One region of the Serratia sp. KH_031 genome, then DNA from elsewhere that is predicted to be linked to it. Evidence: riboswitches for the same ligand, from Rfam matches in the RefSeq annotation. Region 1 holds a riboswitch; each other region holds the start of a gene.
The links. Region 1 has a riboswitch for thiamine pyrophosphate ahead of thiC (phosphomethylpyrimidine synthase ThiC). Riboswitches for the same ligand answer to the same signal wherever they lie in the genome.
Positions count from the first base shown of each region.

Region 2: linked by a shared signal. The riboswitch ahead of thiD (bifunctional hydroxymethylpyrimidine kinase/phosphomethylpyrimidine kinase) and the one ahead of thiC (phosphomethylpyrimidine synthase ThiC) in region 1 are both predicted to bind thiamine pyrophosphate.
Region 3: linked by a shared signal. The riboswitch ahead of thiB (thiamine ABC transporter substrate binding subunit) and the one ahead of thiC (phosphomethylpyrimidine synthase ThiC) in region 1 are both predicted to bind thiamine pyrophosphate.

Region 1 is NZ_CM174496.1:322,189-326,483, reverse strand. It holds gene nfi (deoxyribonuclease V) at 1-435, opposite strand, end outside; gene hemE (uroporphyrinogen decarboxylase) at 445-1,509, opposite strand; gene nudC (NAD(+) diphosphatase) at 1,547-2,314, opposite strand; gene rsd (sigma D regulator) at 2,414-2,899, shown strand; TPP riboswitch at 2,946-3,064, shown strand; gene thiC (phosphomethylpyrimidine synthase ThiC) at 3,174-4,295, shown strand, end outside.
Region 2 is NZ_CM174496.1:1,515,130-1,519,424, reverse strand. It holds gene AC3ISQ_RS06690 (4-oxalomesaconate tautomerase) at 1-165, opposite strand, end outside; gene AC3ISQ_RS06685 (LysR family transcriptional regulator) at 331-1,257, shown strand; gene AC3ISQ_RS06680 (inhibitor of vertebrate lysozyme family protein) at 1,259-1,717, opposite strand; gene thiD (bifunctional hydroxymethylpyrimidine kinase/phosphomethylpyrimidine kinase) at 1,779-2,606, opposite strand; TPP riboswitch at 2,642-2,732, opposite strand; gene AC3ISQ_RS06670 (Fic family protein) at 2,827-3,831, opposite strand; gene AC3ISQ_RS06665 (GNAT family N-acetyltransferase) at 3,959-4,295, shown strand, end outside.
Region 3 is NZ_CM174496.1:4,113,533-4,117,827, forward strand. It holds gene sgrR (HTH-type transcriptional regulator SgrR) at 1-1,017, shown strand, start outside; gene AC3ISQ_RS18495 (helix-turn-helix domain-containing protein) at 1,196-1,657, shown strand; gene AC3ISQ_RS18500 (PIN domain-containing protein) at 1,657-2,154, shown strand; partial or broken gene AC3ISQ_RS18505 (hypothetical protein) at 2,171-2,233, shown strand; TPP riboswitch at 2,535-2,642, shown strand; gene thiB (thiamine ABC transporter substrate binding subunit) at 2,686-3,672, shown strand; gene thiP (thiamine/thiamine pyrophosphate ABC transporter permease ThiP) at 3,648-4,295, shown strand, end outside.

The DNA of each region.
Region 1 (4,295 bases):
AGTCTCTAATGGCGCAAACTTGCCACATAAACGCTTTTTTGCCACTCCGATGGTAGGAACGTCCACCAGCAAACCGAAATGGCTGGCGACACCTAACCGACGAGGATGCGAAATACCATGACCATCGACAAATAGCAGGTCAGGTTTCTGTTGTAATTGCTCCCAAGCGGCGAGCAATGCTGGATATTCGCGAAATGACAAAAAACTGGGGATATAAGGCAAGGTGGTGCTGATGCGGGCAATCTGGTATTCCACCAGTTCTAATGAAGGGTAACGTAAGATGGCAATAGCGGCGCGAGTGATCGCGCCCTCTTGTTCAAAACCTACATCGGCACCCGCGATAAACGCGGGTGGGTTACACAGAAAATCATCGTGGCGGATAACATCGGTCGCGCGCTGGAGTTGTTCCGCACGCAATGCCTGAGTATCAATCACGTTATCTCCTTATTTGTGGTATTTAGCGGACAACGCGTGTACCGCCTCCACAAAAGCACCGGCATTTTCTGGCGGTACATCCTGATGAATACCGTGCCCAAGGTTGAAGACATGACCTTCACCTTGCCCAAAACCAGCCAAAATGGTTTCGACTTCCTGACCGATACGTTCTGGGGATGCGTACAGCATGGAAGGGTCCATGTTGCCTTGCAGTGCAACCTTATCACCTACGCGACGACGCGCATCGGCAATATCGGTTGTCCAATCAAGGCCGAGCGCATCACAACCGGTCGCGGCCATTGCCTCCAGCCACTGACCGCCACCTTTGGTAAATAGCGTCACCGGTACACGGCGCCCCTCATTTTCACGCAATAGGCCATCAACGATTTTATGCATGTAATGCAGCGAGAACTCGCGGTAATCACGGCCAGTCAATACACCGCCCCAAGTATCGAATACCATCACCGACTGAGCACCGGCTTTGATTTGTGCATTGAGATACAAGATCACGCTGTCTGCCAGTTTATCCAGCAACAGATGCAGCGTCTGTGGTTCGGCATACATCATTTTTTTCAGCTTGGTGAAGGCTTTGCTGCTACCACCTTCCACCATATAGGTCGCCAATGTCCACGGGCTGCCGGAGAAACCAATCAGCGGCACTGCGCCTTTCAGCTCTCGACGGATGGTACGCACCGCGTTCATCACATAGCCCAATTCATCTTCTGGATCGAAGGCTGGCAACTTCTCTACATCGGCACGACAAGTAATAGGGGAAGAAAAACGTGGACCTTCGCCGGTTTCGAAATAGAGCCCCAACCCCATTGCATCAGGGATGGTGAGGATGTCAGAGAACAGAATCGCCGCGTCCAGCGCATAGCGGCGCAGCGGTTGCAATGTGACTTCGCAGGCCAATTCAGCATTCTTGCACAACGACATAAAGTCGCCAGCTTCGGCACGAGTGGCTTTATATTCAGGCAAATAACGACCGGCCTGACGCATCATCCATACTGGGGTCACATCTACCGGCTGGCGCAACAGCGCACGCAGATAACGATCGTTCTTCAACTCATTCATTGATTTGGCTCCATGATTCAACTCGCGCCATTGTACATTATTCTGCCCGGCACAGCGCCACCGTGTCTTCGATCAACCGCCGCGCGACCGTACCCGGCGGTGGCAGCAACGGCAATTGATCGTAACGATACCAACCGGCGTTCAGTAGCTCTTTCGGATCGTGGCAGATCTCACCGCGATGATAGTCGGCCATAAAGGCCATCATCAATGAGTGTGGGAACGGCCAAGGCTGCGAGGTGACATAGCGCAGGTTTTTGATTTCAATATTGCTTTCTTCCATCACTTCACGCGCGACGGCCTGTTCCAGCGTTTCACCGACTTCGACGAATCCAGCCAGCACGGTATGAATACCACCGCGATGCCGCACATGTTGCGCCAGCAGAATTTTGTCATCGCGGCGAATAGCGACGATGACACAAGGGGCGATTTGCGGATAATAACGTTCGCGACAGTTACCGCACAGGCAGGCGTTTTCGGTGCGGCTTAGGTGCATTTCATGACCACAGTAGCCACAAAATTTATGGGAGCGATAGAAGTCCGCCAGTTGCACACCGCGTCCTGCGAGTTGGAATAAGCCGCGATCCAGATCTAGCACTTGTCTGACCGAGCCCATTTCATTCGGCATAGCTTGGCGTACCAACCAGACCGCAGAACCTTCCCATTCACCAATCTGTCGAGCCGCTTTTCCCGTCAGTGCGAATTGATCGGCGCTACCCAATGGCAATTCACCATTCGGTAACCAAAGTTTGCTTTCATGGCTGACGATCCACCAGCCATATTCATTACCTGTTAATGCAAGTTCCATATCGTTGTTGCACAACCTCAGCTTCACTGGCAATCTAGGAATGGTATTTGTTACATTTTCACAACTTATCGTTACTTTTTCTTACTTACGGAGTCAATCATGCTCAACCGATTGGACGGCCTGACTCAGCGCGTTGGTGGTAGTAATGACTTAGTTGACCAATGGCTGCAAGCTCGAAAACAGTTACTGGTCGCCTATTGCAGCTTGGTGGGTATCAAACCGAATAAAGAAAAGCATACGCCGCTAAATGAAAAAGCGCTGGAGAACTTTTGCCATAATCTGGTGGATTACCTGTCTACCGGACATTTTCACTGTTATGACAAGATTATCAAGCAGGTAGAAAGCGCTTCCAGTCAGAAAATGAGTTTGGCGGTCAATGTTTATCCCAAATTGTGGGCCAATACCGAAAAGATTATGGCCTTCCACGACCACTATACCAATGTCGAAATCGACGATGATTTATGTCTGGAACTCAATCAGGCACTGTCAAACATCGGTGAAACGCTGGCGGCTCGCTTCACTTTAGAGGATAAGCTGATCCAGTTGGCAGAGGAAACTTGGCAACCGAATAGCGCTACCGGTTAAGCAAGTTAAAATTTTGTAGTTTTTTTTATTTCCCCTCCTATACTGGAGGCTCTTGTCGGAGTGCCTAGTGCTAACTTTTAAGCTAGCCAGGCTGAGACCGTTAATTCGGGATCCGCGGAACCTGATCGGGTTAGTACCCGCGAAGGGAACAAGAGTAATCAATTACCACAGACAAAGTGCATCACCGCAGTTTGTCTTGCTGGTCACCATCGTTACTCCCGCCAAGCTCCAGACAAGCAATTTTCCCAACTCACCACACTGGTAGGAATTTGCTATGTCTAATATGAATAATGTCCGTCCCCGCAAGCAACAACGTGAAGACGCTCAGCAGTTTATCAATACTCTACAAGGTGTTGTTTTCCCTAACTCCCGTCGTATCTACCTTGAAGGTTCACGCAGTGACATACAGGTGCCAATGCGTGAGATCCAACTTAGCCCGACGCTGATCGGCGGCAGCAAAGACAACCCGCAATACGAACCTAACGAAGCCATTCCAATCTATGACACCGCGGGATCGTATGGCGATCCGCAAGCCAAATTGGACGTTCACGCCGGGTTAGCCAAACTACGCGCTGACTGGATTATCGAACGTAACGATACCGAAACCTTAAACAGCGTCAGTTCCGGCTTCACCCAGCAACGTCTGGCGGATGAAGGTTTAGATCATTTGCGGTTTGAACATTTGCCACAGCCACGTAAAGCGCAGGCCGGTAAGTGCGTCACCCAATTGCACTACGCACGTGCAGGCATCGTCACACCGGAAATGGAGTTCATCGCCATCCGTGAAAATATGGGGCGTGAGCGCATTCGTGGCGAAGTACTGCGTCAGCAGCATCCAGGGCAAGCCTGGGGCGCTAATCTGCCGGAAAATATCACGCCGGAATTTGTCCGAGCCGAAGTCGCCGCCGGGCGCGCCATTATTCCTGCGAATATTAATCACCCCGAATCTGAACCGATGATCATCGGCCGTAACTTCTTGGTGAAGGTTAACGCCAATATTGGCAACTCGGCGGTGACCTCTTCGATCGAAGAAGAAGTCGAGAAACTGGTGTGGTCAACGCGTTGGGGCGCGGATACCGTGATGGATTTATCGACTGGCCGCTATATTCACGAAACCCGCGAATGGATCCTACGTAATAGCCCAGTACCAATCGGCACCGTACCTATCTATCAGGCGTTGGAAAAAGTCAACGGCGTGGCGGAAAACCTAACTTGGGAAATGTTCCGCGATACCTTGCTGGAACAGGCCGAACAAGGCGTCGACTACTTCACTATTCATGCGGGTGTGTTGTTGCGTTACGTACCGATGACCGCCAAACGCCTAACCGGTATTGTATCGCGCGGCGGTTCGATCATGGCGAAATGGTGCCTGTCGCATCATCAGGAAAACTTCCTC
Region 2 (4,295 bases), 1.2 Mb from region 1:
TGGGCTCCCTCCACCAATGCCGTCTATTTCCAACTCATGACCGGCTCCCATTATGGAAAGCAATATTTCATTACGCTCATCTATATTATCAGGCAAATGCTCAGCCAAAATAAAAGCGCCTTTCGAGGTTCCACCTCGCATTAATACACAAGGAATCTTTAGCATCACATATCCTCATTAAATTATGTCAATCGCGAAATTTCGCGCATAATCCCATGAGGACAACGGCGACACTAATGCAAAATAAGAAATGATTAATGCCATTTGATCATAAATGAAAAGTATTTAATTAATTTTATTTACCACATACCCGCATGAACAAGGATTTTTATGAAAAATGAACTACAGGGAATTAAGGCTTTTGTTAAGATAGCGCAGACCGGTTGCTTCACTAAAGCTGCCAGCATGTTAAATATCACTCAATCTGCTTTAACACGCAGAATTAAAAAACTCGAAGAGAATTTAGGTAAACCGTTATTTGAGCGCACCACCAGAAAAGTAACCTTAACACGCATCGGTCAGCAACTACTGCCCAATGCACAGAATCTCATCACTATTTTTGATAGCTCATTACTCAGTATCGATGAGTTAGCTGCTAGCCAAACGGGTCACATCACCTTATCTTGCGTCCCCACCGCAACCTTCTATTTTTTGCCTGATGTGATCAAAACCTTTAACAATAAATACCCCAATATTGGTATCCGTATACTGGAGCATAGCGCGTATGACTGTCTCGAAGCCGTACTCAGTGGGGATGCCGATTTTGGTATTAATATGAACAACGTCACAAACGCCAATATCGAATTTACCCCACTAGTCAGCGAACCTTTTGTCGTCGCTTGCCGGCACGATCATCCTTTAAGCCAGCAAAAACTGGTGTCATGGCAGGAGTTACTGCAACACAAACTGATTGGTGTACGACGTTCCAGCGGTAATCGGCTGTTGATCGAAGAAGAATTAAAAAAGATTGGCTTACGCCCGGAATGGTTCTATGAAGTTCGCCATTTGTCGACGTCACTGGGTTTGGTCGAGGCGGGGCTGGGCATTGCGGCACTGCCTAGCTTGGCAATGCCCAAACATGGTCATCCGACCTTAGTCAGCAAACCACTGGTTGATCCCGTCATCCGGCGCACCTTAGGATTGGTCAAACGCCGCGATGCATCGTTATCCCCTTGCGCCAACAGCTTTGTCGAGTTGCTCATGACATTGTGGAACCAAGAGGAACATCACCCGTGGTCAGAACGATTTCATTTGTAACTTACTTCCAATTAGGATCTTCAGCTAACTGCTGATTCAGCAATGCCTTAATGCTGTCGTTAGGTTTCCCCAACCACTGATACTTAGCGTATTTTTTAGGGTGCTCTATCGCGCCCGGTTGAGCAGCCACTTCTACCCGCACACCCCATACTTGGGATTTATCGCTTTTGAACGCGATTAACATAAAATTATTAGAGCAATCATGGGGTTTACAAATATTGCCCACTAGATAGTTTTGCCCTTGCCAATTAACCGTCGTTGGCGGTGTTGAAGTCCCCACACCTTTGCGCGCCCAACCAGGTAATTTGGCCTGCCCCTTCACCATACTCTGCCAACTGGTTTGATAGCCCGGCTGTTGGATCAAATCTGCGGTGGTATCGAGCGTTTCGGCGGTGCTACTCAGGCTAAAACTGAGTAATGCGCCACATAATATAAGATAAGCTGCGCTTTTTCCTGTCATGGCCCGATCCTGTTAAATAACACCTAAATCAATCAGACCACTATTGATTGAAAAAGTTGAGTTACCACCATGCATGAAAATGATGTACCGGTCCGCTCCCTTGTCCAACCTCCAAGGAGTCCGCCTGCTGCAACGCCTGTTGTAGATAATTCTTTGCTGCCGCGACTGTATCTGCCCAACAATCATAACGTGGACGCAGTGCCGCCAATGCCGCAGATAAAGTACAGCCAGTGCCGTGGGTATGACGGGTCGCAATGCGTGGTGCGGTAAAACGTTGTTCTTGTTGTGCGCTAAACAACCAGTCTGGGCTTTCCCCCTCGCTAAGATGGCCGCCCTTCATCAGCACCGCCTGACATCCCATCGCGAGCAGTGCCCGACCTTGTTCACGCATCTGCATTTCATTTTGTGCCGGGGCACACTGCAACAACGCGGCGGCTTCCGGTAAGTTAGGGGTAATGATCGATACCAGCGGCAATAGCTCACGACGGACTGATTCCACCGCTTCCGGTGCTAATAGCGGATCGCCACTTTTTGCTAGCATCACAGTATCTAACACCACAAACGGCGGTTGATAATGACGCAGACGCTCCGCCACCGTTTGGACAATCTGCGCATTCGCCAACATACCCATCTTGACGCTGTCGATACGCACATCGCTCAATACCGAGTCCAATTGAGCGGCAACAAAAGTGGGTTCGATTTGATAGACCGATTGCACACCACGAGTATTCTGCGCAACCAATGCGGTAATCACACTGGTGCCATAAGCACCAAGCGCAGAGAAGGCTTTCAGATCGGCTTGAATGCCGGCTCCACCGCTAGGATCGGTGCCTGCAATGGTTAGCGCATTAATGCGTGGTTGAGCCACTAAGGTAGGTCGAGTGTTCATGCTACTCCCAACCGGCGTTCAAGAAGGCGGGGCCGGTTGGGGCACCGAGACTTCCCTCCGCTGGCATTATCCAGTTCAGGTAATACGGGTATTTCTCAGCCTAGATAGGCACCCCGAGTCATTTAAATCAAATTTTAATAAAGCGTTGATAGAGTACTGTCAGTAAAGAAACTTGTAAATCACCTGCGGAAGTCGGCCTCTTGGCAAACATACGCCTTCATCAAACAACTCGCCAATAACCGTTTTTCGTTGCCCCTACCCTCACTAAGCGTCTTCTTTCCTGTAATGTATTGATATTGCGTTCAATAGTACGATTGCTGACGCCCAACTCACCAGCCAGTTGAACGATGGTGATAGTGGGGTTGCCAGTAATTACCGCGAGAATACGCTCTGCCGTCGAGCTTAAAGGTGGCTTATTTTCTACCGACATTTCTACCGACATTTCTACCGACATCTCAGCACTCTGTGAGCTGATCCCTTCAGTTAATGCCGCAACCAACTTACCCAACATAAATTGGATGAAAAGCGTGCAATCACTGACTCTATCGCACTCCCCTAATACTCGGTAATATTCCTGTTGTTGATTATGAATCAACGTTTCTACCGGTAGCCAAGCCAGCTCTGAGCGCCACTCACTGAGAATCAGTGTTTGCCATAAACGCCCCATACGCCCATTACCATCAGCAAATGGATGAATAAATTCAAATTCATAATGGAAGATAGAACTGGCAATTAGCGGGTGGATGTCAGTGTGCTGCAACCATGTGAGTAGATCGCCAACCAAACGTTGTAACTGATTGGCAGGTGGAGCCATATGGATCAGTTGTCTTTCACGATAGACGCCCACATTACCCTGGCGCAGTTGCCCTGGAGTATCGACTAATCCCATCATGAGTAAGCGGTGTGCATTCAACAAATCATCTAATTGATGACTCCGCCAGTCCGGTAGGCTTTCATAAGCCAAAATAGCATTACGTACTTCTTGAATATCTTTTGCCGGAGCTAGGACTCGTTTGCCGTCCATAATTGCAGTAACTTGTTCAGTCGACAGACTATTATGCTCAATAGCGAGTGACGCCTGTATTGTACGGATGCGATTCTCTTTGCGTAATAAAGGGGAGGATTGTTCAGCTTGCGCTGCCCAACGTCCCAATAATTCACCCACCTCAACCACTTGATTCAGTATGGTTGGCGTTATGGTATAAGGTGGCTGGTAATCGGCCATCTTGCTCCCCTTATCATCTATTACTCACAAACCTACCGTATTGGGCAAATCATGGAGGGTTGAATACGAAATATCAAGCAGTTGGCCTCCCTGAATGACAGATAATCACACTATCGCAGGTTCTTTCATGCAAATAAGAAAATTCGAAGAACACGATCGTCCAAGCTTACGCGCGCTATACCTCGCGGCTCGCAACGCCGCCTTTCCTTGGCACGACGCTAGCGATCACCAATTGATGGATTTTGATCGCTCGGTATTGGGTGAAGAGATCTGGGTGGCTGAACAAAACGGTGAACTGTTAGGATTTGTGGCGATTTACCAAGCGGAGAACTTCATCCATCACCTGTATATCGATCCGCATTTACCACCACAAGGGATTGGCAGCGCCCTGTTGCGTGCAGCGGAGGCGACATTTACCTCAACGGGTTCGCTAAAGTGCTTGGTTAAGAATGAAAAAGCGCTGA
Region 3 (4,295 bases), 1.0 Mb from region 1:
AAAATAGAATCATCAATTCCTTATGTGATCGACATCCACCTACACAATCCCGATTACTGGCTACCTTGGCTGCTCGGCAGTGTACAGGCCATGATCTTGCCGCACGAATGGCCGAATCTGCCTGACTTTGCGCGCCACCCCGTGGGTACTGGCCCCTATAGCGTGGTGCGCAATCACCCAAGCCAAATGAAAATTCATGCTTTTGATGATTATTTCGGTTACCGCGCCCTGATCGATGAGGTCAATATCTGGGTATTGCCGGAGGTAAGCGAAGAACTGGTACATTCCGGTGTGCAATTACAGGGAGACGATACCGGTAAAAATGAGTTGGAAAGTCGGTTGGAGGAAGGCTGCTATTTCCTACTGTTCGATCAACGTTCAACCTTAGTGGCCGATCCGGCTATCCGCAGTTGGTTATGTGAACTGATTAACCCGATCTCTTTGTTGAGCAACGCCGGAGCAATCTATCAACGTTATTGGTCTCCGGCCTACGGCCTGTTACCCCGCTGGCATCACAACCGAGCGTTAACGCAACAACCCAAACCCAGCGGGCTCACCGAGTTGACGCTGACCTATTACAACGAGCACTCAGAGTTTCACGCCATCCAGCAAGCGATCGAGCCCTTGCTGGCGCAGCACGACATCCAGTTGAAGATTCAAATTGTCGACTATGACATCTGGCACAAAGGTGAAGCCAACAGCGACTTATGGCTCGGCAGCGCCAACTTCACCTTACCGTTAGAATTTTCGCTGTTCGCTACGCTCTATGAAACACCGTTAATCCAGCATTGTATGAACGAAGATCTTCGTCAGGATGCCGATTTATGGCGAGCTAACGCCCTACCGCTGGCTGAATTTTGCCAACGATTGGTTAGCCAGCATCAGTTACATCCTTTATTCCACCACTGGCTGCAACTGCATGGTCAACGCACCATGCGCGGTGTGCGCATGAATACCCTAGGTTGGTTTGACTTCAAATCAGCTTGGTTTGCACCGCCGGAGGTAGACCCTAAATAATTCGAGTACATCAAGTAAATCCAATGAGTTTCTTCCAAGTCACTCTCGGGGGAGTTCGTTTCGTTTATTGCGATTTTCGTTTATTTCGAATAAAATAATTTATAGCGAATCACAATTAACATTAACCCCCTAATCTGAAACTGAAAACTTCATCGTAAACTTAAATTGGAATACTGAAATGACAAACTCAATTCTTGATAACTTGAGCCTTCCAGCTCCAAGGGAGATTGAGGCCGCAGTACGTGGACAAAGGGAACTTGCTACCTATCTCTCCACGAAGGTGGAAACACAAAAGATTTCGATTCAGGACGCAGATAACAACACTCATCAAATCGAATTACCGACGTCTTCACTGACACTGCTTATGTCAATTTTAGGTGAGTTGGCCGTGGGTAACGCGGTTCAGGTTGTTCCTGTGCATGCGGAATTAACTACGCAGGAAGCCGCCAATATTCTGAATGTTTCACGTCCACACATGGTGAAATTGTTGGAGGAAGGTAAGCTACCCTTCCATAAAACTGGTCGTCACCGCCGCGTGCTTTTTGCTGACCTGATGGGGTACAAAGAACAGCGGGATAATAAAAGCAATGAGGCCATGCAGGAATTGGCAGACCACAGTCAGGAGCTTGGATTTTACTAATGACTCACTCACCTTATCCCGTAGTTTTAGATGCTTGTGTGCTTTACCCATCGTTACTACGGGATTTATTGATGCACCTAGGATTAACTGGGCTGTATCAACCTAAGTGGACGGTCGTTATTGAACATGAATGGCAACGTAACTTGATTGCCGATAGGCCAGATCTTGACGCCACCCAAATCAAAAGAACGGGCGTACTCATGAATCAAGCGATTCCTGATGCGATGGTTTCGGGATTTGAACCACTGGTTGCCAGTATCGATATCCCCGATGCAGATGATCGGCATGTTGTTGCTGCAGCGATCCGTAGCAATGCAGAGATTATAGTCACGTTCAATCTGAAGGATTTCCCCCTACAATCGCTTGATATTTTTGGTATTGAAGCACTACATCCAGATGATTTTATTACTGATCTGTTCGATTTGAATCAGGCACTTGTACTTTCTGCAGTAAACAAACAACGTCGCAGCTTGAGAAAACCACCAAAAAACAGTTGATGAGTATCTTAATGCGCTTATCCGGCAAGGCTTACCACAAACAGTGAAGGAGTTGAGTCGGTTCCAAACCCTGATCTAATGGACATCGTGATGACTAACTATCTGTAGTGAGTCGCATTCCGTTACGCAGAACTCCCAATAACTGCAAATCCAAACCATCATATCGGCAACCCCATCGCCTACATCCTGTCCCCATAGCTCATGAGTAAGAGCACTGTTCACCAATACACATGGCCATGTTATGACTGCGTTGATGGAAAATGAGCTTACCGAGGCAAGACTCATACATAAGCCAAGTAATGCAGCTAACAAAGAGATAGCTTGAAAGTATGGTGGAAATAAAGTGACTTTCACCTACGCAACTTTACCTTTACAATTGCGCCGTCTCAACGGGGTGTCCAAAACACAATACGGTTTTGGGCTGAGAGTAAACCCGTCGAACCTGATCCGGAGTCATGCCGGCGGAGGGATTTGAGCGAGCTTCACTGCCACCACTCAGATGCCTTGCCCCCTATTTTTCAGGAGTGCAAAGTGTTCAAAAAATTACTGCCCTGCCTATTATTACTGGCCGCTGCGCCAGTGTTCGCCAAGCCGACGTTAACGGTTTACACCTACGATTCCTTTGCTGCCGATTGGGGACCCGGCCCAGCGGTCAAAAAAGCCTTTGAAGCTGACTGCAATTGCGAACTGAAATTTGTCGCGCTGGAAGATGGAGTCTCGTTGCTCAACCGTCTACGTATGGAAGGCAAAAACAGCAGTGCTGACGTCGTACTTGGGTTAGATAACAACCTGTTACAAGCCGCACAACAAACCGGCTTGTTCGCACCTAGCGATGTCGACACCAGTAAATTGACCGTTCCGGGCGGCTGGCAGGACACAACCTTCGTGCCTTATGATTACGGCTATTTCGCCTTTGTTTACAACAAACAGAAACTGAAAAACCCGCCGAAAAGCCTGAAAGAATTGGTGGAAAGCGATCAGCCGTGGAAAGTGATTTACGAAGATCCACGCACCAGTACACCGGGGTTAGGTCTGCTGTTATGGATGCAAAAAGTGTATGGCGATCAAGCTCCACAAGCGTGGCAACAATTGGCCAAGAAAACCGTTACCGTCACTAAAGGTTGGAGTGAGGCTTACGGTTTGTTCCTGAAAGGTGAAGGTGATTTGGTGCTCAGTTACACCACTTCCCCGGCTTACCATTTAATTGCCGAGAAGAAAGATAACTACGCCGCCGCCAACTTCAGCGAAGGCCACTACCTGCAAGTGGAAGTCGCTGGCAAGTTGAAAGCCAGCAAGCAGCCGGAGCTGGCAGAACGCTTTATGCAATTTATGCTAACGCCAGCATTCCAAGACAGTATCCCAACCGGCAACTGGATGTATCCGGTGATCAAAACCACGTTGCCAGCCGGGTTTGATCAAATGACCGTTCCGCAAACTGCATTGCAATACAGTTCGACAGAAGTGGCGAAACAACGAGGTAATTGGATTCGGACATGGCAAACCGCCGTCAGCCGCTAATCGCCCGTTGGCTCTGGCCGGGGCTGATCGCCTGCGGCCTGATCCTGCTGATCGCTTTACTGGCGTTTGGATCGCTATGGCGACACGCACCGCAAAGCGATTGGCAGGTGGTTATCTGGCAAGACAGTTATCTGTGGCACGTGGTGCGTTTCACGTTCTGGCAAGCGCTGTTATCGGCGTTGGTTTCCGTGCTGCCAGCCATTCTGCTGGCGCGAGCGTTATACCGTCGCCACTTCCCCGGTCGCACACTGTTATTACGCCTATGTGCCATGACGTTGGTGCTTCCGGTACTGGTCGCGGTATTCGGTTTGCTTAGTGTATATGGCCGCCAAGGTTGGTTAGCCGCGCTATGTGGTTGGCTGGGCATCAATTACAGTTTTTCACCTTACGGCCTGCAAGGCATCCTGCTGGCGCATATGTTTTTCAACATGCCGCTAGCGACACGTTTGTTATTGCAGTCATTAGAAAATATTCCGACAGAACAGCGCCAGCTTGCGGCACAGTTGGGCATGAACGGCTGGCAACAGTTCCGTTTTGTCGAATGGCCCGCGTTACGTCGCCAAATCCTACCCAGCGCCGCCCTGATTTTTATGCTGTGCTTCGCCAGTTTTGCCACTGTGCTC